2 regions of the Desulfotomaculum sp. 1211_IL3151 genome follow, and region 1 is predicted to be linked to the other one. Evidence: a T-box and tRNA genes for the amino acid it is inferred to sense, from the RefSeq annotation. Region 1 holds a T-box; the other holds one or more tRNA genes.

Region 1 (11,193 bases):
GGTGATGGAGTCTACCTATGGCAATAGGGTGCATGAAGATCTTGATAATAAATTGGAGCTTTTACAAAAGGCCATTATTGATACCTATCAAAGGGGCGGCAAATTAATTATTCCTGCCTTCGCTGCTGGCCGAACCCAGGATGTTCTGTATAGCATCAATCAATTGCGTATGAAAAATGCTATCCCAGAGATGCCCATTTATATCGATAGCCCAATGGCCATCCGGGCCACGGAAATTTTCCGTAAGAATACGCAATTTTATGACCGGGAAACGAAAGAACTAATTGCCCAGGGGCACAACCCTCTGGAAATGTCTAACATTCGAACTACTTTATCCACAGAAGAATCAATACAACTTAACTTATTCAACGGCCGGGCGATCATTATTTCTGCCAGTGGCATGTGTGATGCTGGTAGAATTAAACACCACCTGCGCCATAACCTATGGCGTTCGGAATGTACAATTTTATTTGTGGGTTATCAGGCGGAGGGAACCTTGGGACGGCGTATTCTATCTGGTGAGAAAACAGTCCGTATTCATGGTGAGGAAATTGCGGTGAAGGCAGATATTCGCCGCATTGATGGTTTTTCAGCCCATGCCGACCAAGCTGCATTATTAAATTGGGTCAAACAGTTTGCCAATATAAAAAAGGTATACCTGGTGCATGGTGAGGCGAAGGCTTCGGATCAATTGATGAGCTTAATCAATGCTGCGGGCATTCGTGCCCACGTCCCCGGTTTGTTAGAGAAGGTTGATCTGGCTCCGGATATGTTAAAACAGGCCATGCCCGAAATTTTTGTTGACACCTGGAAGAGTATTAACGAAAAGATGGCAGGAATTATGCAGGGAAATCTGTCACCATCCCAGTATTCTGTGTTGCTCCGCCAATTGGCCCAATTTGAGGCACAGGTAAATGAGGTTGCCCAGGAGAATGTGGGAGAGAATATTAGCTAAGGAGCGAAGAAGCTAAATGCAGGGAATAACGGTTGCCAATAAAGATCATTGCCAGTTTATCCAGTTTGCTGCTTTTAAGCAGGACAATCGGATTGTACATGGTTTTACCACCAGAGTAGGGGGCATCAGTCAGCAGCCCTATGCTGAATTAAATATGGCCTTACATGTGGGTGACGATCCAGGGCATGTTCAGGCCAATCGCCAGATTGCCTGCCAGGCTTTGGGTATGCCACACCAAGATCTTGTTGCAGCCGTGCAGGTCCATGGTAACCGTGTACAGGTTGTTGGTCCAGAACATCGAGGCAGGGGGGCCGTAGATTATTCTACGGCTCTGCCCGATACCGACGCTTTAATTACAAATTCACCCGGTGTACCCTTATCCAGCTATTATGCCGACTGTGTACCAATCCTTTATTATGATCCGGTGAAAAAATGTGTGGGGTTGGCCCATGCTGGTTGGCGGGGTACAGTCCAGCGAATCGCCTCAGAGACGGTACGGCAAATGGAACTAGCTTTTGGTTGCAATCCCGGTGATATTTTGGTGGGAATTGGGCCTTCCATTGGCCCCTGTTGTTACCAGGTGGATGAACCCGTTCAACAAGTGGTGGTTAGCCGGTTTAAACAATGGAGGGAACTTCTTAAACCAGCAGGTATTGGACACTGGAAACTTCACCTGTGGGAGACCAATCGCCAGGCTCTCTTGGAGGCAGCAATAAAGCCGGAAAATATTACTCTGGCTGGCCTGTGTACCGTTTGCCATAATGATATGTTTTTTTCCCATCGTGCAGAAAAAGGGAAGACGGGTCGTATGGCATCATTAATTATGATTAAGTAACCGAAAGAAAGAGGGATCGATCATGCCCAAGGTACTTGTGGTGGATGATGAGCAACCCATTCGCGAATTAATTAAGTATAATTTGGAGCGGGAGGATTATCAGGTATTGCAGGCAGGCGATGGGGATACCGCTCTGGAAATGGCCAGGGCAGAAATGCCGGATATTATTTTACTGGATGTGATGCTGCCAGGTCAGGATGGTTTGTCTGTTTGCCGTACACTAAATCAGCAAGCCAACACCCGTGCGATCCCCATTATCATGCTTAGTGCCAAGGGCGAAGAACTGGATAAGGTGTTGGGCTTGGAAATGGGGGCAGACGATTATATTACCAAGCCCTTTAGCCCACGGGAACTTCTGGCTCGTATAAAGGCTCGTCTAAGGCGGCAAACTGTGGATCATCAGCTTTCCGATGAAACAGGCAGAATTATTATTGACAAGCTGGTTATTGATCAGGAACGTTTTATCGTAGCTTATAAAGGCATTAAACAAGATTTTACCCCCAAGGAATTTGAGCTATTAAGGTATCTGGCCAGAAACCCTGGCAAGGTGTTTACGCGTGATTTTCTTTTGGAGCAAATATGGGGTTATGATTTTAGTGGTGACTCGAGAACGGTTGATGTTCATATCCGTCATATTCGGCAAAAATTAGAGCAAATCCCAGAGGCACCGCAATTTATCGAGACAGTCAGGGGCGTAGGTTATCGTTTCAAGGAGGTCTAGTTTAAAGTGCTAAAGGGGATGAGGCAGCGTACTTTAGGAAGCTATGCTTGCCTTTTTTTTATCTATTTTCTTCTTGCCATACTTTTTTACATTGGCTCAGCTAACCTTCTCACCGTGCTGCTGGGCTCTTTTTGGGCCACAGTTTTTATGGCTTGGTTAACCATCCGGCGGTTAATTAGACCGGTTGAGCAAATTACTTCTGTTGCCCAGGAGATGGCGGGAGGTTTTTTAGATACAGAAATTCGGGTAGAAGGTGAAGAGGAACTGGATGACCTGGCCTGGAGCATTAACTATATGGCGCGGGAATTGAGAAAAAATTTAATTGTAATTACGGAAGAAAGGAACCGTGCCCAGGCTATTTTAAACAGTATGGCCGACGGTGTGATTGCCCTGGACAAGCATGGCCGGGTCATTCTGATCAACCCGGTGGTAGAAGAGATATTTAAAATTAAAGAGGCTAATTGGCTTGGCGATGAACTGATTAAAGTAATTCGCAACCATGAGTTAGAAGAACTTTTTATCAAAGCACTGCATGAAATGCAGCCGGTGGACCATGGTGAAGTACAAGTAATAACACCACAGCCTAAATTATTTCGCGTTCAGGTTACTCCCCTTAAGGGAAAGAATGATGAAAAAATTGGGGTAGTTGGTCTGTTAACAGACGTAACCGAAAGGCGTAAACTGGAAAGGATGAAGACTGAGTTTGTGGCCAATGTTTCCCATGAATTGAGGACTCCCCTCACATCCATTAACGGTTTTGTGGAAACCTTGCTGGATGGGGCCATTGAGGAACCAAGCGTAGCACAAAAATTTTTAGGGATTATTAGTGCCGAAGGAAAGCGCTTAGAGAATCTTATTGATGATCTTTTAAAATTATCCCATTTGGAGGATCGGAGTACCAAACTAAACAAACAACCGGTTGATTTGGTGCATGTTATTCGCAATACCATGGAGATGTTCGAGGGACGGGCCAGGGAAAAGGATATTGCGATAACAGCGGAGATACAGGATGATCTGCCCACAGTACCGGGTGATCAGGGCTTTTTAGCCCAGGTCATGATTAATCTATTGGACAACGCCATAAAATATACAATGTCTGGGGGCAAGGTGAATATTTCGGTTGTTTTTAATCAAGAAAAGGTTGAGACCTCTGTGTCTGATACCGGCATTGGTATTCCTGAAGAAAATCTACCGCGGGTATTTGAAAGATTTTATCGGGTTGATAAGGCCAGAAGTAGATCAATGGGTGGTACGGGCCTGGGTCTTTCCATCTGTAAGCATATCATAGAAGCCCATAGTGGAAGAATCTATGTAAAAAGCAATCATCAAGGCAGCACCTTTACCTTTACCTTGCCATTAAATCCAAAGAAGCATCGAAGGTTGATTTAACTTGCGCGATCTGAAAGTATAAAAATTCTAAGGATGATCGTAGATGACTTTCATGCCGCTGGTCGGCACCATCCGAACAAGGAGAATAGAAAGCGATTATCAGGCTAGAGGAACTTGGCTGCCGTCTGCGTCTACAGACTTTGCGCAAGCCAAGTTCCTCTAGTAAAATAAGAAAAAACGCCCTTATGGGTGTTTTTTTTACAAAGGAATTCCTAACGGACCTGTCGAAATCTTTAAACTGGCATATTTAGGCAGGTGATGTTATTGGCAAGGAGATTTGCTAGCAAACCTAAAGCAAGACGTCCCAGAAAAAAGCTAGCGGCGAGGATTATGTTTTTTTGCCTAGGTTTGCTCCTCCTATTTTGGTGCTTTTTAAGTTTAAAGGATGTTGTTTATAGAAATATTGCAAGGGTTGAAACACTTCAGCCGGGGCAATTGACAGAGAAAATTGCCGTCTCAGCCCTATTGATTAAGCAGGAATACCTAATAAATGCTCCTCTCAAAGGGGTTATGAAATACTCCGTTTCAGATGGCCAAAAGGTGAAAGCCGGTACTAGCTTGGGAGTATTGGAAGCCCCCAGCATGGACACCGTATCGGGACTAAAACAGTATGCAGTGACTACTCCTGCTGGTGGTATGTTCTGTAACCATATTGATGGCTTGGAAGCTATTTTAGTACCGGGACAATTAGATGTTGTTGAAATGCCGCCTTTGGATAAAATAGATAATAATATTCCTTTGAACCCAGGGGGCAATGTTGAAAAGGGTGCCCCCATAGCCAAGGTCATTGATAATCTGACGCCAATATTTATAGCCGGGGAGCTTGAGGCCGAGAATTTTAAGCAGCTTCAAGAGCTAAAGGATGCTGAAATAAAACTAGAGTGGCAAAACCAATTGGTCAGGGTAAAAATTGATAAGTTAGAGAACAAGGGAGAAAAGAAGGCCTTTGTTTTGGTCTTGAAGAATTACCCCGATGAAATCCTCCATCACCGAACAATTGACTTTCAGATTATCACAGGGGAGATTGGTGGGTTGCTGATAAAGGAAGAAGCCCTGGTAAGCAAAGATAACAAAGAAGGTTTGTATATCATTTGGAAAGGCCTGGTTCGCTGGGTGCCCGTTAAAATAATTAAGACGTTAAATGGACAAGCAGCCATAGAAGGTGCGGATATTCAACCGGGTATGTCCTATGTAGTCAATCCAAGGTTTGTCCGGGAGGGAGACAAGCTATAGAAAAGGCGGGAATGACATTGCGTATTGCTGATAACCTTTCAATAATAAAACAACAAATTTTGGACAGTGCCTTAAAGTCTGGGAGAAATCCATTAGAGGTTTCCTTGATTGCGGTAACCAAGAATGTGTCCGCGGCTAGGGCTAATGAATGTATTGCCGCAGGGATCTTTGATTTAGGGGAAAACAGAGTTCAAGAATTACAAAATAAATTGCCAGAGGTACCGGCGGCCCGCTGGCATCTAATCGGACACCTGCAAACCAATAAAGTGAAGTATATAATCGGTCGGGTAGCATTGGTACACTCCTTGGATCGCTGGACACTGGCTGAAGAGATTGACAAAAAATCTCAGGCTGCGGGCATTGTAACACCCGTACTGGTTCAGGTCAATGTGGCCGGGGAGGAAACAAAGTTTGGCTTGGAACTTCAGGAGGCACGTGATTTTGTTGCCGAGGCTGCTGGTTTATCGGGTATTGCAATTCAAGGTCTGATGACCATTGCCCCTTTTGTGACGAACCCGGAGGAGGTTCGACCCGTCTTCAGGCAATTAAAGGGACTGGCCCATGATTTGCAAGATATTTCGGGAGTAAGGATGGATCAATTGTCTATGGGTATGACCAATGATTACAAGGTAGCAATAGAAGAAGGGGCCACTCTGATAAGAATAGGAACGGCTATTTTTGGCAGTAGATATTAAAGGGGGGGATTGGATGGCGATGGGTATGTTTGATAAGTTTTTGGGGTTTATTGGTTTTGACGAAACAGAAGAACAACAGGAAGAAAAGGAAGCGGTAGATAAAAGGGAGAATTTGCAGCAGGTTAAAAAGAAAAACGCGCCGGTGGTAAGTATTCACTCAGGTCGCCAACTTAGAGTGGTTGTTTGTGAACCTGCTTCCTTTGATGAGGCACATCAGATAGCGGAAAACCTAAAAAACCGGCGGGCAGTAGTGGTAAATTTAGAAAAGGCTGGGCCAGAGCAGGCAAGGAGAATTGTTGATTTCATTAGTGGTGCAACCTTTGCCTTAAATGGTGACATGCAGAAAGTAGGGCAAAACATTTTTCTCTTTGTTCCCAGTAATGTTGATATAGCCAATGAGTTAAGAAAAGACACCAAGGAGAAAAGTATCTTTGCCTGGGCAAAATCATAAAAAGTTATAATATGACGGGGTGAACCATGTACACTTTATTATCTTTTATTGAAGTAGCTTTTTGGGTCTATGAAATGATGTTGTTAGCAAGAATTTTATTATCTTGGTTTCCGCACAGTCCACACAATCCAATTATCCGGTTTCTTTACGAAACAACGGACCCTTACTTAAATATTTTTAGGCGAGTCATCCCACCCCTTGGCATGGTGGATATATCTCCTATCGTAGCTTTTCTTGTACTAAGGATGATTCAAAGCTTTATTTTTAACATGGTAAGATAATGAGACTAGATCGTAAGGCCCTGGTGGGTCATCTAAATAGTCCCGATGAAAAAGCTGTGTTAACGAAGGTTTTAGACTCAGTGGAAACCGTGTTAAAAAATCATTCTCCTCAGTTAACACATTTTTATGACCCGTATCATACGGGTCTCATCCTTTCCATGTTGGAACGAATTCATGGGTTGGATTTTGCCACCCAGGGTGGTTACGAAATGGCAGAAAGGACCAGAACTGCCATTTTCCCTGATTATCTGGCTGGTACAGATATCGATTATGAAATTACTCTTTTAGCTGTGGAGGGTAATTTTAAAATGGTACAGGTTAATCACAGGGATTTTCTAGGGTCTTTATTGGGATTAGGCATCCGAAGGGAAATGGTAGGGGATTTAATCGTTACCCCGAAGGGTTGCCAGGTCATGGTAGCCAAGGAGATTGTTTCTTACCTAAGGACGAACCTAACCAAGGTACATAAAGTTGGAGTGGAAGTAAGAGAGATTAACGCCGGGGAGTTAGTGCTGCCTGAGTTAAAGGTGAAAGAAATCAAAACAACCGTTGCTTCCCTCCGTTTGGATGCTGTGGCCGCTGCTGGGTTTGGTACCTCCAGAAGCCGCATTGCCCGGGAAATACAGGCGGAAAGACTAAACATAAATTGGCATACTTGTTCCAATGTAGCTGCCCCGATTCAAGAGGGCGATATGCTTTCCATGCGGGGAAGAGGCAGGGTGGAAATATCCGAGATTAAAGGAAACACCAAAAGTGGCCGAATAGGTATAGTGTTAAAACGTTATTTATAACTGGGATAAAAAAGCAGCGGAGGTGTTTCAGGTGAGTTATTTAACGCCAATGGAAATTCAGGCCAAAGGGTTTGATAAAGCCATTAGGGGCTATGATACCAAACAGGTAGACGCCTGGATGCTTAAAATAAAAGACAACTATGAAAAAATATATGTAGAAAACCATGAGTTAAAGGAACAGCTTAGTCAGAGTCAAGAAAGTATTGTCCACTACCGTGATTTGGAGGATGCTTTACAACGCACCCTGGTGATGGCTCAAAAAAGTGCTGAGGATATGAAAAAAAATGCTGAACGGGAAGCCAAGATTCTGTTGGAACAAGCAGAATTCTCGGCCCGCACCATGACCCAGCAGGCCGAAGCAGAATCTGAACGCATTGTTAAGGAAGCCTCCCACAGGGCCGAAGAAATGCTAAAGTTGGCCGAAACAAGGGTTGAGGCCATTTTATTAGAATATCGTCAGTTGGAAAAACAAGCCAAGGTATTTAGGGCCAAGTTTAGAGCCCTGTTAGAAGCCCAAATGGAGCTGATGGAGGGGAAGGTTCAGGCGGTGGAGGAGGAGAGCGTGAGCTGATAATTTAGCCGCCGCCCAGCAGCCCTTTGATCTTGGGTCAGGGACGTATCATTTCCAATTATTACCTCATAAGCTGACGGCTATTAGGAGAGTGGACTGGATGCTGGACATAAAAGAGGATCAAAATGGTGTGGTAATAAAAGTGCGGGTTCAGCCCAGGGCTGCCAAAAATAGCCTGGCCGGTGAGATGGAGGGGGCTCTAAAGGTTCGCCTCACGGCACCCCCAGTGGACGGTGCCGCCAACGAAGCCTGCTGTAAGTTTTTGGGGGAAGTTTTTGGCATTGCTAAATCCAATGTAGAGATTGTCTCTGGACATACTGGCCGGAATAAGCTAGTGCGTATACGGGGGGTCAGTGAAGCAAAGGCAAGGGCTTTGCTTTGTCGTTAGCCATGGGCTATGAAGCCCAAGGCCGATGGCCGTTATTTTCAGGCTAGCTAAAAGCTAACTGCAACGACAATAAACCTCAAATGTTGACCTTCCGAACGGTTTTGGTTATAATAGTTCTGTTTATAAATATTCTCAGAACCTTTGAACGGGGTAGTAGATGGTTGGAGGCTGTACAGAGAGTTCGGTACTTGGTGGAATCCGAATCAGTGCCATCCTTTGAAGATCGCCCGGGAGGTGCCTGCTGAAACCTGAACAACGGGGAGTAGGCTTGGTCGGCTGCGCTGCCGTTATCAGTGTATCGAGTGTTCAGGTTTTTCCTGTTCATGAGGGTGGTACCGCGGGTAAAGTAGCTCGTCCCTTTAGGGGCGGGCTTTTCTATTTTCTCAATTAAATGCAAAGGTCAGGAGTGAAATATTAGGTGGATTACGGCAAAACACTAAATTTACCTCAAACAGATTTCCCCATGCGGGGCAATTTACCCCAGAGGGAACCAGAAACACAAAAGTATTGGGAAGAAATTGATGTCTACAATAAAGTACAGGAAAAGAATAAGGGCAGAAGAAAATTTATTTTGCATGATGGCCCACCCTATGCCAATGGACATATTCACCTGGGACATACCTTAAATAAAGTGTTAAAGGATATCATTGTTAAATACCGTTCCATGAGTGGTTACGATTCCCCCTATATACCAGGTTGGGATACCCATGGTCTGCCCATTGAGCAGCAAGCAATTAAGCAACTTGGATTGAATCGCCACCAGGTTAATCCGGTGGAATTTCGGGCTAAATGTAAGGATTACGCTCTAAAGTGGGTTAACACCCAAAGAGAGGAATTCCAACGCCTGGGTGTTAGGGGTAACTGGCAAAACCCTTATATAACCCTACTGCCCAAATATGAAGCTACCCAGGTTCGGGTCTTTGGTGAGATGGCCAAAAAAGGCTATATTTACAAGGGCTTAAAACCTGTTTATTGGTGTGCCAGCTGTGAAACTGCTCTGGCCGAAGCAGAAGTAGAATATGCCGATAAAACCTCTCCCTCAATTTATGTGAAATTCCCTGTGAAAGACGGGAAGGGTGTTTTACCCCAGGATGCAGCGGTGGTAATTTGGACCACCACCCCTTGGACCTTGCCGGCTAACGTGGCCATCAGTGTGCACCCGGAATTTGAGTATGTCCTGGCTGTTGTCCAGGGCCAGAAGGTTGTTGTGGCCAAAGAATTGTTGGAGTCCTTCAAGCAAGCGGTGGGTGCCGAAGAGGCTGAGGTCCTGGCTACCTATCCAGGAGAACAACTGGAGCGAGTAATTTGTCAGCACCCCTTTATTGAAGAGAGGGAATCACTGGTTATTTTAGGTGAACACGTTACCTTGGAGGCTGGCACCGGTGCGGTGCATACAGCACCGGGCCATGGTGAAGATGACTTTCTGGTTGGTAAAAAGTACAAACTGCCGGTGTTAGCTCCGGTTGACAACCGAGGAAGATTTACCGCCGAGGGCGGCAAGTTTCAGGGTCAGTTTATTATGGATGCCAACAAGAGCATCGTAGAGGAATTAAAGGAGCAGGACTCTTTAATGGGTCACGTTCATATTAAGCACCAGTACCCTCACTGCTGGCGCTGTAAGCAACCTATTTTTTTCCGGGCCACCGAGCAGTGGTTTGCATCGGTGGATGGTTTCCGTCAGGCGACACTGCAGGCCATCCGCAATGTCAAATGGGTTCCCTCTTGGGGTGAGGATCGCATTTACAACATGGTGGAGGGTCGTGGTGACTGGTGTGTTTCCCGTCAGCGGACCTGGGGGGTGCCGATCCCCATTTTCTATTGCAATGATTGTGGCAAAGAAATCATCACGGAGGAGACCATTGCCCACGTTGAAAAACTGTTCAGGGAGCATGGCTCCGACATTTGGTTTGCTAAGGAAGCCAATGAACTGGTGCCAACGGGTTTGACTTGTCCCCACTGTGGTCAGGGTAAGGATTTCCGTAAAGAGACGGACACCATGGATGTTTGGTTTGACTCTGGCTCCAGTCACCTGGCTGTATTAAATCAGCCAGAGTTATGGCCAGAACTGCAGTGGCCTGCAGACCTTTATCTGGAGGGCAGTGACCAGCACAGAGGTTGGTTTAACTCCTCTTTATCCACTTCTGTGGCTGTGACAGGAAAGCCACCCTATCGAGCGGTCTTAACCCACGGTTTTACAGTGGATGAAAAGGGACGTAAAATGTCCAAGTCCCTGGGCAATGTTGTGGACCCCTTAAAGATCTGCGGCCAGATGGGTGCGGATATCCTTCGCCTGTGGGTTTCCTCTGCCGATTACCGAACGGATTTAGCCTTGTCTCAGAATATTTTAAAGCAAATGACCGAGTCCTACCGCAAGATTAGAAATACTGCCCGCTTCCTGCTGGGTAATCTGTACGACTTTAATCCTGCCAAGGATAAGGTAGCCTATGAAAAGATGCCGGAGTTAGATCGCGTGGCCTTGATGGAACTGCACAAGTTGAATAAGCAAGTACGTAATGCCTATGAAAACTATGAGTTCCACGTTGTTTACCACGCCATCCACAATTATTGTGTGGTGGAACTCAGTGCATTCTATTTAGACATTATCAAGGACCGTCTCTATACCGCAGTTCCAGATTCCCTGGAGCGCCGGTCGGCTCAGACTGTTCTTTACGAAGCACTGGATGCTTTGGTTCGGCTGTTGACACCAATCCTGGCCTTTACCACCGAAGAGATTTATAAATATATGCCGGTGGAGGGAGAACGTCTGGCCAGTGTACAATTATTGGATATGCCAGAAGTAAATGTTGAGTACATGGACATTGAACTGGAAAAGAAATGGGATAAAATCCATGAAATTCGCAAAGAAGTATTAAAGGCCTTAGA
Region 2 (11,193 bases), on a different contig from region 1:
ATAGAACTTTCACAGAGGGTTACTATACGCTAACCTTCCGTAAGCTCAAATCTATATTGGTATGTGGTATTACCTTGATATAACTGTAACACTGTTATTTTTGCAAGTCAACTAACAAACCTGCGAAATATAGTCTTGTCTCGCCATATTTTCTATTTGACTCCACATTTCCCGTTTTTCCAGCTTTTTTCACCTGTTCTTCTGTAGCAGAAAATTGCCATAGGAATCGGCACAACTAGGAACATAGAAATGTTCTGATACTGTCCGCTGCAAAGACTGTGGCAGCGCCAAAGTGATAAAGGGGTCAGGCTCGCACGAGTGCAAGCCTGACCCCAACCTAATGACAAGGGTTAATTATAGTGTTTAGAACAGGATTCCTGCGGGAGTTGGCACATCAAGGAACAACGAGAAAGTTCCATATACTGCTGCGATCAAAATCACAGCAAAGACAGTAGAGACTCCTAGAGACTTAATCGTTAAGCCTTTATCACTGAGGTACCAGGACACCAATACCAAAAATGCAAAACTAGTTACGTAGAAACCAATAAATTTAATACCTATAAGGTACAAAGCAGTGGCCACAACAATCACCGCACCACGTGTATAGTTAATATCCGTTTTGTCTTTGGCCTCTCCACTATTGTCACGAACACCTCTGACAATCATATAAATACCGGTAATCACCAGAAAGATCTCCATAGTCATTGGGTAAATATTACTTTCAAATGCCAGCTCGGTACCCTGTACATAAAAAGCCAATGCAACCAGAATACTAACCAGTCCTGTTAAAATATCTGCAACTTTATTAGTCATTGGAAGCACCTCCCTCAGCTGCTATGGACTTGGCGGCACGTCTTTTAAGCATTGCCGGAGTAAATACGGAAGCTAGGGTCAAGAGAATCAATACCAGAGAAATGGGGTTAGTAAAGAAGACAGTCCAAAGAGAGCCTTCTGCACCGGCAAGGGACAGTGATTTACTCAGGTTTTCTTCGACGATGGGGCCAAGGATAATACCCAGGGCCATGGCACCGGTATCGAGACCAATACGACCGCCAAAGTGACCAATTAAACCAAAGACGATCATCATGACAACATCCGTCATGCTGTTACGGATGGCATAGGAGCCAATTACAGAAAGTACAACCACACCAACACCTACATAAGTGGTCGGTACGTTTAGAATTCGCGCAGTACCTTTAATTAAGAACATACCGATAATAAACATCAAGATGTTAGCTACAATTAAGGACATAATGAAGGTATAAGCTACATCACCGTTTTCACTGAAAATCTTAAAGCCAGGAGCGATACCGTGAGCCAGCAGCCCACCCATGATGATTGCTGCCACAGCACTACCAGGGATACCCAGTGTCAGCATGGGAATCAGTGAACCACCAATAACTGCGTTGTTAGCACTCTCAGAGGCCACAACACCCTCAATGGCACCTTTACCAAATTTTTGGGGGTTTTTATCCCAACGCTTGGTTTCGTTATAGGTAATAATAGAAGCAATTTCACCACCGGCACCGGGCAAAATACCAACAAAGGTACCGACAATCGAAGAACGCATAATATTGGTTTTGCAATCTTTCCAAATCTTTCTTAATACTATTCCTAATACACCTTTTCTCTGTTTATAATCGGCAATAAAATTGTCTTTACTACCAATCAGTGCAATTACCTGGGAGAATGAAAACAAACCAATCATCGCTGGAATTACATCAATACCTGCTACTAATGAATCCGTGCCAAAGGTAAAACGAGGAGTACCAGCCGTGGGGTCTAAACCGATACCTGCAATCAGCAGACCAAGAGCACCGGACATAAGCCCTTTCAATACGTTATCCATGGACATGGCTGCAATGGTACTTAAACCAAAGATACACAGCCAGAAGAACTCCGGGGCACCAAACTTTAACGCAGCGGTAGCCAAGGGTACTGCCAAAAACATCAGAGCAATCGTACCAACGATACCACCGAAGGCAGAGGAAAACAAGGAAGCAACCAATGCTTCATCCGCCCTACCCTGGCGGCAAAGGGGCCAGCCATCAAAGGTTGTGGCCACTGCTGAAGGTGTTCCGGGCGTATTAATCAAGATAGCTGAGTTACTGCCACCATAAATAGCACCGGAATAAATGGCACCTAACAAAACAAGACCAGTTGAGGGATCCATGGCAAAGGTTAGGGGAACCATCAGAGCCACACCCATGGTAGCTGTAAGACCGGGGAGAGCACCGATAATAATACCTCCTGCCACACCAAGAGAAGCAACTAATAAGTTAATTGGAGTCAATGCATTTAGCAAACCTGCTAGCATTTGTTCAAACAAAGGTATCCACCCTCTTTCATTAGGATATGGTGATATTTGGTAGGAAACCACAAGAAATCATTTGCTGAGGACGATCCCAGTAACTAATATAACAAATATGGTTCCTTTATGCACTAGTTCAGTGGCTTACACATTTGTACATGTATTCATTTGGTTGGTTAGCATAGAAAATATTAGTTAAAATATCATTATTTCTTGCCTAATATATTCCTGAGGTGTTCCTTAGTCCCATTACGGGCAATTATTTTATAATACTCATCTTCATAAATTTGCAAGCTATTATTTAATCATTAAACAATCGTTCTTGATCATCTCTTCTTTAAGGGGTAGGGGATTCATTCCCTACCCCTTATCAATCGTTGTTACTTTTTGAGCAGGTCGTATTTGGTTAGCAGTTCTTTTGCTCTTTCATTCTCTCCCATAACAAATTTCTCAAATTCACTACCATTCATATATTCATGAGGCTGTCCGGCCTTTTCCATATCCTTGATATAATCAGGATCGGTGCAAATCTTTTCGAAAGTATCCCGCAGGAATGTCAAACTTGCTTCAGGAATGCCTTTGGGTGCCACAAAACCACGACGAATATCGGATACGACATTGACTCCCAGTTCCTTTAGAGTCGGTACATCAGGCAGTGGCTCGTACTTTTCCTCGGTAGCAATACCCAGAATGGTCATGGAATCCAAACTACGCATTACATCGTTGTAGTTACCAACCATGGCATCCAACTCACCGCCCAGCAGGGCTGCGTTTTGGTCAGCGGCACCCTTATAAGCAATCTGGGCAACCTGAATACCGGTCTTATCTTGCAGGTCCAATAAGGTCAGGTGGTGACCAGTGAAGGTACCAACAATACCCATTTTAAATTTTCCGGGATTAGCCTTGGCATAATCAATAATTTCTTGAACAGATTTATATTTGCTGTCTTTTCTAACTACGATAACCTGAGGATCATTTACAACCTGAGCAATGTAGTCAAACTGATCAACACTAAACTGTGCACCTTGTCCCAGGGGCTGCAGGTTCATGTGAGGAACGTTTACACCACCAATGGTATAGCCATCGGCCTTGGCCTTGGCAATTTCAGTGAACCCAATGGCCCCACCGGCACCAGGCTTATAAACAAAGACCCAGGGTTGATTTGGTACATATTTGTTCCAGTATTTTTGCATAATCCGGGCCTGTATGTCACTGGAACCACCAGCTGTGAAAGCGATAACCATATTAACTGGCTTTTCAGGGTACTTAGAGGCAGCGTCACCACCCTTATCACCTTCTTTTTTACCAGCACATCCGGTTACCAAGCCAAGGGTCATGACTAAAGTTAAAACAATTGCTAGTAACTTAATTTTGCGCACCAAAAGACCTCCCTCCAATTTTTGAGCTAACATCTGTGTTTTCACATAGCCAGAACCAAACCACGAGAGCATTAATTCTGAATATTTTACCAATTTAGAACAAATTGATTAGTCTTATTTTTCTGCTTACTTCACTCTAATTAACAAAGATTCTATTATTGGTAAAGGTACTGACCTTCAGTCAGTACCTTTACCTTTCAGTAAATTACCTACTGAATTAAGCGGAACGATAAAGCTTGGTTAGAACGAATTCTTTATGACCCAGGGTCTCGGCGTTCGTGTTACGTCCGTTCAGGGTGCGGATCATCATTTCCATTAACTTATCTGCAGCACCGTCCAGATCCATTTCACCGCGCAGGATACCAGTAAGTTCTACGTCAATGTGCTCAGACATGGTTTCTACGGTGATGGGGTTAGCAGATACTTTAATTACAGGAACGATGGGGTTACCTACAATGTTGCCCTGGCCGGTTGGGAAGAAGTGCAGTACGGAACCAGCGGCAGCCATCAGGGTTACACACTCAGCAGCAGCTGAGGAAGTATCCATGAAATGCAGACCTTTGCCCTGGGGAGCTTCAGCTGGAGTCAGTACGCTTTGTACTTTGGCTACTTTACCGATCTTTTGGATGTTGCCAAGGGCTTTTTCTTCGATGGTGGTTAAGCCGCCGGCGATGTTGCCCTGGGTGGGCTGGGTGCCGCACAGGTCTACACCTTGGCTCTTAATGAACTCATCATAAGCGGTCCAAGTCTGCATAAACTTTTCTCTTACTTCTGGGGTAGCGCAACGCTCTGCTACTAAGTGTTCACCACCGGTTAACTCGGAGGTTTCACCAAAGAACAAGGTCAGACCCATGGGGTCTAGGCGGTCATACAGACGACCAATGGAGGGGTTAGCAGCTAAACCAGAGGTGGTGTCAGACTCACCACATTTGGTGGAAACGGTTAGTTCATTTAGTTTGCATTCAGTTCTTTGCAGTTCAGTGGCGTACTGAACGAATTCTTTGGCTTTCCAGGAAGCCATTTCCACGGTTTTGAAGTCACCATGACGCTCAATGTAGAAACCAGCAACTGGCTTACCAGTCTTAGCAATACCTTCAACGATCAGGTTGGTCCAGTTGGGTTCGATACCAATAACAACTACAGCAGCAACGTTGGGGTTGCAGCCAGTACCGATAAGGGTACGGAAGTGCAGTTCTAAGTCTTCACCAAACTGCAGGCGGCCATAGGGGTGAGGTAAAGCCATGGTGCCTTGTACGTGTGAGGCCACTGCTTCGCAAGCTGCGTTAGAGATATCATCTACCGGCAATATAATTACGTGGTTACGACAACCAACAGTACCGTTTTCACGGCGATAGCCCATAAAAGTCGGAATGTTCATTTGGATTACCACCTTTCAGTTTTTAGGTTATGGGTATGTACGTGTTCACCTTTTTTGATGTCAGCAACGGTTTTGCCAACAGGAATGTGGTACTTGATCATTCTTTCACCATTGGCAATGTCTTTCAGGGCAATTTTGTGGCCCAGAGGAATATTGCTAACTGCTTTAATTTCGATGGTTTGGTCAGAGTCTTGAATTTTACCGGTTACAGTTTCACCAGCTTCGATGTCAGCCACTGCTACCCCAACCATGTCTTCGGGGTCGTGCACTAAGAACTTAATCAATCGAAACTCCTCCTTTTTATATAGGTTATATAACCTCTTACAGGTGTTCGGGTAGCATCTCCGACTCCTGCAAAATTATTTTCTTAGCCTAAAGTTGGTACACCCACAGATTCAGCCAATTGATTTAACTCATTTAGTAATTGCTCCGGTACAGGAACACCTTCCTGTTTACGGGCATTGGCTTTGACGGTTCTGCGTTCGCCGGGAATAAAGATCTCTGTTACTCCCTCAGCCTTTGGTGTATCCTTAATCGCCTTTATCATTTGCTGCATTCTATCTTTAAATACATCAAGAGGCATAAATTTTGAAACATCTAATGCAATAAAAGAGTGTCCGATATCCACTGGTTCGGTGCTTTCATCGTAAATCCAGCCAACTTCTTTGCCTACGGCGGAGCCACTTAAAACACCGGCCATAATTTCTACCGCCAGGGCCATGGCATAACCCTTGGGACCTGCCATTGGCAGTACCGCACCAGCTAAGGCAGCTTTGGCATCCGTCGTGGGTTTACCATCCTTATCGATGGCCCAACCTTCGGGAATGTCTTTGTCCTGCTTAGCTGCCAGAATAATATTTCCCCTGGCCACGATACTAGAGGACATATCTACCACCACCGGCTGTTCTTCACCAGGGAAACCAAAGGCAATGGGGTTGGTACCAAAGTAGGATTCCCGTCCACCCCAGGGTGGAATACCAGAAGGTGTATTGGTAAAGGCCAAGCCAATCATACCGGCGGCCGCAGCCTGCTTACAGAAGTAAGCCGAAGCACCATAGTGGTTGCTGTGTTTTACTGTTACACCGCCCATGCCAGCTTCTTTCGCCAGGTTGATGGCCACTTCCATGGCTTTAACGCCAACCAATTGTCCCAGGCCGTTGTCTCCATCAAGCACAGCCACTGCCGGAGCAGTTTTATCTACTTTGATGTTGGCTTGAGGATTGATCCGGCCATTTTGGATACGGGTGGTGTAGATGGGAAGTCTGCTAATGCCGTGGGTATCTAAACCTTCCAGGCTGGTATCCACCAAAACATCTGCCACAATATCAGCATCCGCCTTGGGAACTCCCACCCCTTGTAACAGATTTGAGCAAAAGGTCAGTAATTTTTCCGAACTAAAATTCATTTGTAACCCTCCGGTTCCTAGTTTTATCTAACTACACATAATGAGCCTTGACCGCGAATAATTTTGGTGCATTCACGGGCCACCAGCTCGGAAGTGCGAACCTGTGCTTCTTCAGTAAGGCCAGCAATGTGAGGTGTAATAATAATGTTGTCCAGTTCCAGAAGTTTATTGCCAGTTGGAGGTTCCTTAGCCAAAACATCCAGAGCAGCACCGGCGATGGTTTTGGACTTAAGTGCCTCATAAAGGTCATCTTCATTGATCACGCCGCCACGTGCGGTATTGATGATATAGGATGTCTTTTTCATGGTGCCCAGGCTATCTTTATTAATTAAGTTTCTGGTTTTATCATTTAAGGGTACATGCAGGCTCACATAGTCTGATTTGGCTAATACTTCCTCCAGGGAGGTCATGCAAACACCAATGTCGGTGCAGGCCAGTTCATAGGGGGGTAAAAATGGGTCATACCCAAGTACTGTCATACCCATCGCTCTGGCTCTGGAGGCCAATCTTGCACCAATTTCACCTACACCGACAAGCCCCAGGGTCTTGCCATAGATTTCTTCCCTGGTCCAGAGTTTGCGGTTCCAGTTACCCTGCTTGACATCCTGGTTCGCCTTTTCCAGTGGACGTGAGAAGGCAAACATGGCAGAAAAGACATACTCAGCTACGGAAATAGCGTTGGCATTACGGGCAAAGACAACCGGGATGCCTTTTGCTTTGGCTGCTGCCACATTGATATTATCCAAGCCTACACCCAAACGGCCAACAACCTTTAAATTAGGGGCCTGGGTCATTAACTCTTCGGTTACCTTGGTTTGGTTCCTCACGATTAGAACATCGCAATCTTTGACGACTTCGGCTAAATTGTCACTTTTCCATAGATTTTGGTCATAGACAACTTCGCCCAATTCCCTGAGGATCTCCAGACCCTCTTCCCAGATTAGTTCGGTTACAACGGTTTTCATTTTTTCACCTCAAATTTATTATGAGAATCCCTCTGCTACTAGCAGTCAGTTTGAGTTAGAAAAGGTCTTGTACCAAAAAAGCATGAGTCTTTGGCTTTTGTGCCCTTTTCTGTAACACTTAGCTTCTTATTATTCTGGTCTTTTTCAGCAAAAATAATTATTGAATTTAGTTTCTTTCTAAGTAAAAATAATATTTGTTATGAGGAATGTTGCAAGGTATGTATTATTAGGTATGTGGTAATACCAGTCTTAAAAAGATAATACAATTATTCACTTGATTAGTCAATTATTTTTTGTCAAGAATACGACTTTGTTCGACATTGATAGTCATTTCACTACTATTTTCAAGCAAATTTGCCTTATTTTGCAATTGTTTTGCCTTGGTTGTCGAAATGTTTTCTGCTTCTGCTTTGACCTTATATTTTTTAATATATCTTGAGACATAATGTGAAATATAGTATATTTAGAACACTAGAGGTATTACCTTTATCGGTATGCCCAATTTTTTAGAGGTGAGAAATGTTTAATAATCGCATTGGACGTAGTGAAAGCCTTCGCACTGAGGTTGCCGATTATATAAGAAACCTTATAGCCACAGGACAATTAAAACCTGGGGATCGTCTGCCTACTGAAAGAGACATGGCCGAAAACTTTGGTGTAAGTCGTACTGTAATCCGGGATGCTGTAAAAACCTTGGCAGGTATCGGACTGCTGGATGTTAAGCACGGTGTTGGTATCTTTGTGGCTACCCCGGATGGCAGTGTGGTGGGACAGCACCTATCCCAACTTCTGCAGTATCATTTGGAGACGTTGGAGCATATTTATGAGGTTCGTATTCTTTTAGAGAAGGCTGCTGCCTTTTGGGCCGCCCAGCGTTGTACCCCTGAGGACTATATTAAACTAAAAAATCTATTAGAAGAAGCCCATAATGTTGATGAGGCTGATTACCCTGACCGATTTGCGGAATTAAACCGCAACTTCCACATCCTGGTGGCAGAGGCCTCTCAAAACCCAGTGGTTGCTATTATGACGGAAAATATTTTAGATATGCTTGAGCATACCACTGTCGAAACCCACCGTATTCCAGGTCGCGCCGTCCGTTCGATTGACGAACATGAGCGTGTATTAACTGCTATTATTGAACACAAAGCAGAAGAAGCCAAGAAGGTCATGGAAGAACACTTAAGCAGTGTGTTGGAGACTCACCGAAAGGAAAAGAAGGAAAAAAGGAATTAGCCGTAGGCTTCAAACCATCCTCCATCTATGTCATCCCAAGCAGCACGAGGGGACGGTTCTTTTGTGTTGTTCTATAGAACAACACAAAAGAACCGTCCCCTCGTGCTACTTGCCTGTGCCGTTAACGACATAAAAAAACAAAACCCTTACCGATTTGGTAAGGGTTTTCTGGTGGGCGATGACGGGATCGAACCGCCGACATCCTGCTTGTAAGGCAGGCGCTCTCCCAGCTGAGCTAATCGCCCATATTTATTTGGTGACCCCTACGGGATTCGAACCCGTGTTACCGCCGTGAAAGGGCGGTGTCTTAGACCACTTGACCAAGGGGCCCTCTTAACATAGAGGTGAGATGTGAGAAGTTAGAGGTGGGATTCTTTTGCGAGAGGTTTTCTCACTTCCAACCTCTCACATCCCACTTCTCAATTGGTGGGCCCACCAGGACTCGAACCTGGAACCAGCCGGTTATGAGCCGGATGCTCCACCATTGAGCTATAGGCCCTTATATTTGGCTCCCCGAGTAGGACTCGAACCTACAACCTACCGGTTAACAGCCGGTTGCTCTACCATTGAGCTATCGAGGAGCATCATCACGAAAGTTATTATACTAGAACAACTCTGTGAGGTCAACCCATATTTTATTTTTTTATTATTTTAGTCCAGATAATCCTTTAATTTCTTGCTGCGGCTAGGATGACGCAATTTACGCAATGTCTTTGCTTCAATCTGACGAATACGTTCCCGGGTAACGCCAAATTTTTGTCCCACTTCTTCCAGTGTTCTAGCACGACCGTCATCTAAACCAAAACGCAAGCGTAGTACCTTTTGCTCCCGATCGGTTAATGTCTTAAGAACTTCGTCCAGTTGTTCGCGGAGGAGTGTAAAGGAAGCTTCTTCTGCTGGTGCCCTGGCATCCGCATCCTCAATGAAGTCACCTAAATGCGAATCTTCTTCTTCACCAATGGGAGTTTCCAGTGAAACAGGTTCCTGGGCAATCTTCATAATTTCACGGACTTTATCGCCGGAAATATCCATTTCCTTAGCGATTTCCTCAGGCGATGGTTCCCTGCCCAATTCTTGGAGTAATTGTCTGGAAACCCGAATTAATTTATTGATGGTTTCTACCATGTGTACGGGTATACGAATGGTACGAGCTTGGTCTGCAATGGCCCTGGTAATGGCCTGGCGAATCCACCAAGTTGCATAGGTGCTAAATTTAAAGCCTTTACGAAAATCAAATTTTTCTACGGCTTTTATCAAACCTAAATTACCTTCTTGAATTAAATCCAGGAATAACATTCCTCTGCCCACATAACGCTTGGCAATGCTTACAACTAGACGTAAGTTAGCCTCAGCAAGACGACGTTTAGCCTCTTCATCCCCTTGCTCCATACGTTTGGCCAGTTCGATTTCTTCCTCGGGGGTGAGAAGTGGTACCCGACCAATTTCCTTTAAGTACATACGAACTGGATCGTCAATACCAATACCCTCGGGAATACTTAAATCTACTTCTACTTCTACCTCTTCCTCGGGTGTATTGTCCACTGAGTCATCTACTTCCAGAGGCTCCAAATCACTGGCTAAAGGGACAACTTCAATACCCATGGCAGAAATTTTTTCATAAATGTCATCAATTTGATCTGGCGACAATTCGGTACCCTGAAGGGTATCCATAATTTCGTTGTATGTTAGTACCCCGCGTTTTTTGCCCTTTTCAATTAATTCTTTAACTTGTTCTACTTTCATTTCGTCCCTCATGTTGCCACTCCCCTTTCGGGCCCCTCGGATTTCATGATAAGATTAATCTTGCGACTCAGCTGGATTACTCCTTCGGTATCTCCGCTTTTCTCCGCCGCTGCCAACTTTATTAATAATTCATCAAGTTTTGCTTTTTCTCTTGCTCTTTTTATGGTATTAATTAAATCAGAAAGTATTTGATCTACATTTTCCCCCGGAACTTCTTGGACCAGTAAACTGCTTACAACTCCTTGGGATATTTCATCTAATTCATCCAATAATACAGAAGTCGAGTTTTGACCCTTTTCGAGATATATATCAAATATTTTCTGGTAAACACTATTTTGAAAAAAATCTTTACCTAAGTTTTGGAGGATCGGTTCTAGAGATTCTTTATTTTCTATGGCAAATCTTAATATACCTGCTTCAGCAACTGACCTTTTATCCTTTAATGGCGGAGGCAAAAAATTCCTCACACTCGGTATATTATGACTATTTTTTGTAAAATTATCCTGAATTGTAGGTTTTTTTCTTAAGCTTTTTTTGTAATTTTTAATTTCCTCCAGCACGGTCTCCCAGTTCACCTGCAAAACTGTGGCCGTTTGCTTAACTGTTTCTTCAAATTCAATGGCACTGGCCACAGAAGCCAAATTGGGTAACACCTCCTGTAGGATTCTTTGTTTAGCGCCTGGATTTTGTATACCGTATTTTTTTGCCGCTTGTAATAACTTATATTGAACCATTGGCATGGCATGCTCAATTACACTTTGCCAGCCAGATAATCC

The links. The T-box of region 1 lies ahead of ileS (isoleucine--tRNA ligase). A T-box ahead of a tRNA ligase gene usually reads a tRNA of that ligase, here a tRNA-Ile.
Region 2: it has a tRNA-Ile gene. The T-box ahead of ileS (isoleucine--tRNA ligase) is inferred to sense a tRNA for this amino acid. The anticodon was not compared.

What each region holds. Positions count from the first base shown of each region.
Region 1 covers NZ_JBAIYV010000036.1:532-11,724, reverse strand. The annotation lists gene V6C11_RS09600 (MBL fold metallo-hydrolase) at 1-955, shown strand, start outside; gene pgeF (peptidoglycan editing factor PgeF) at 972-1,790, shown strand; gene V6C11_RS09590 (response regulator transcription factor) at 1,813-2,511, shown strand; gene pnpS (two-component system histidine kinase PnpS) at 2,518-3,900, shown strand; gene V6C11_RS09580 (HlyD family efflux transporter periplasmic adaptor subunit) at 4,159-5,133, shown strand; gene V6C11_RS09575 (YggS family pyridoxal phosphate-dependent enzyme) at 5,151-5,828, shown strand; gene V6C11_RS09570 (cell division protein SepF) at 5,842-6,279, shown strand; gene V6C11_RS09565 (YggT family protein) at 6,306-6,560, shown strand; gene V6C11_RS09560 (YlmH family RNA-binding protein) at 6,560-7,351, shown strand; gene V6C11_RS09555 (DivIVA domain-containing protein) at 7,383-7,922, shown strand; gene V6C11_RS09550 (DUF167 domain-containing protein) at 8,023-8,310, shown strand; T-box leader at 8,443-8,672, shown strand; gene ileS (isoleucine--tRNA ligase) at 8,729-11,193, shown strand, end outside.
Region 2 covers NZ_JBAIYV010000024.1:27,528-38,720, forward strand. The annotation lists gene V6C11_RS04750 (tripartite tricarboxylate transporter TctB family protein) at 364-813, opposite strand; gene V6C11_RS04755 (tripartite tricarboxylate transporter permease) at 806-2,329, opposite strand; gene V6C11_RS04760 (tripartite tricarboxylate transporter substrate binding protein) at 2,692-3,690, opposite strand; gene V6C11_RS04765 (UxaA family hydrolase) at 3,908-5,068, opposite strand; gene V6C11_RS04770 (UxaA family hydrolase) at 5,074-5,352, opposite strand; gene V6C11_RS04775 (Ldh family oxidoreductase) at 5,436-6,473, opposite strand; gene V6C11_RS04780 (hydroxyacid dehydrogenase) at 6,497-7,438, opposite strand; gene V6C11_RS04785 (FadR/GntR family transcriptional regulator) at 7,958-8,674, shown strand; tRNA gene V6C11_RS04790 (tRNA-Val) at 8,844-8,919, opposite strand; tRNA gene V6C11_RS04795 (tRNA-Glu) at 8,929-9,004, opposite strand; tRNA gene V6C11_RS04800 (tRNA-Ile) at 9,099-9,173, opposite strand; tRNA gene V6C11_RS04805 (tRNA-Asn) at 9,181-9,255, opposite strand; gene rpoD (RNA polymerase sigma factor RpoD) at 9,326-10,429, opposite strand; gene dnaG (DNA primase) at 10,426-11,193, opposite strand, start outside.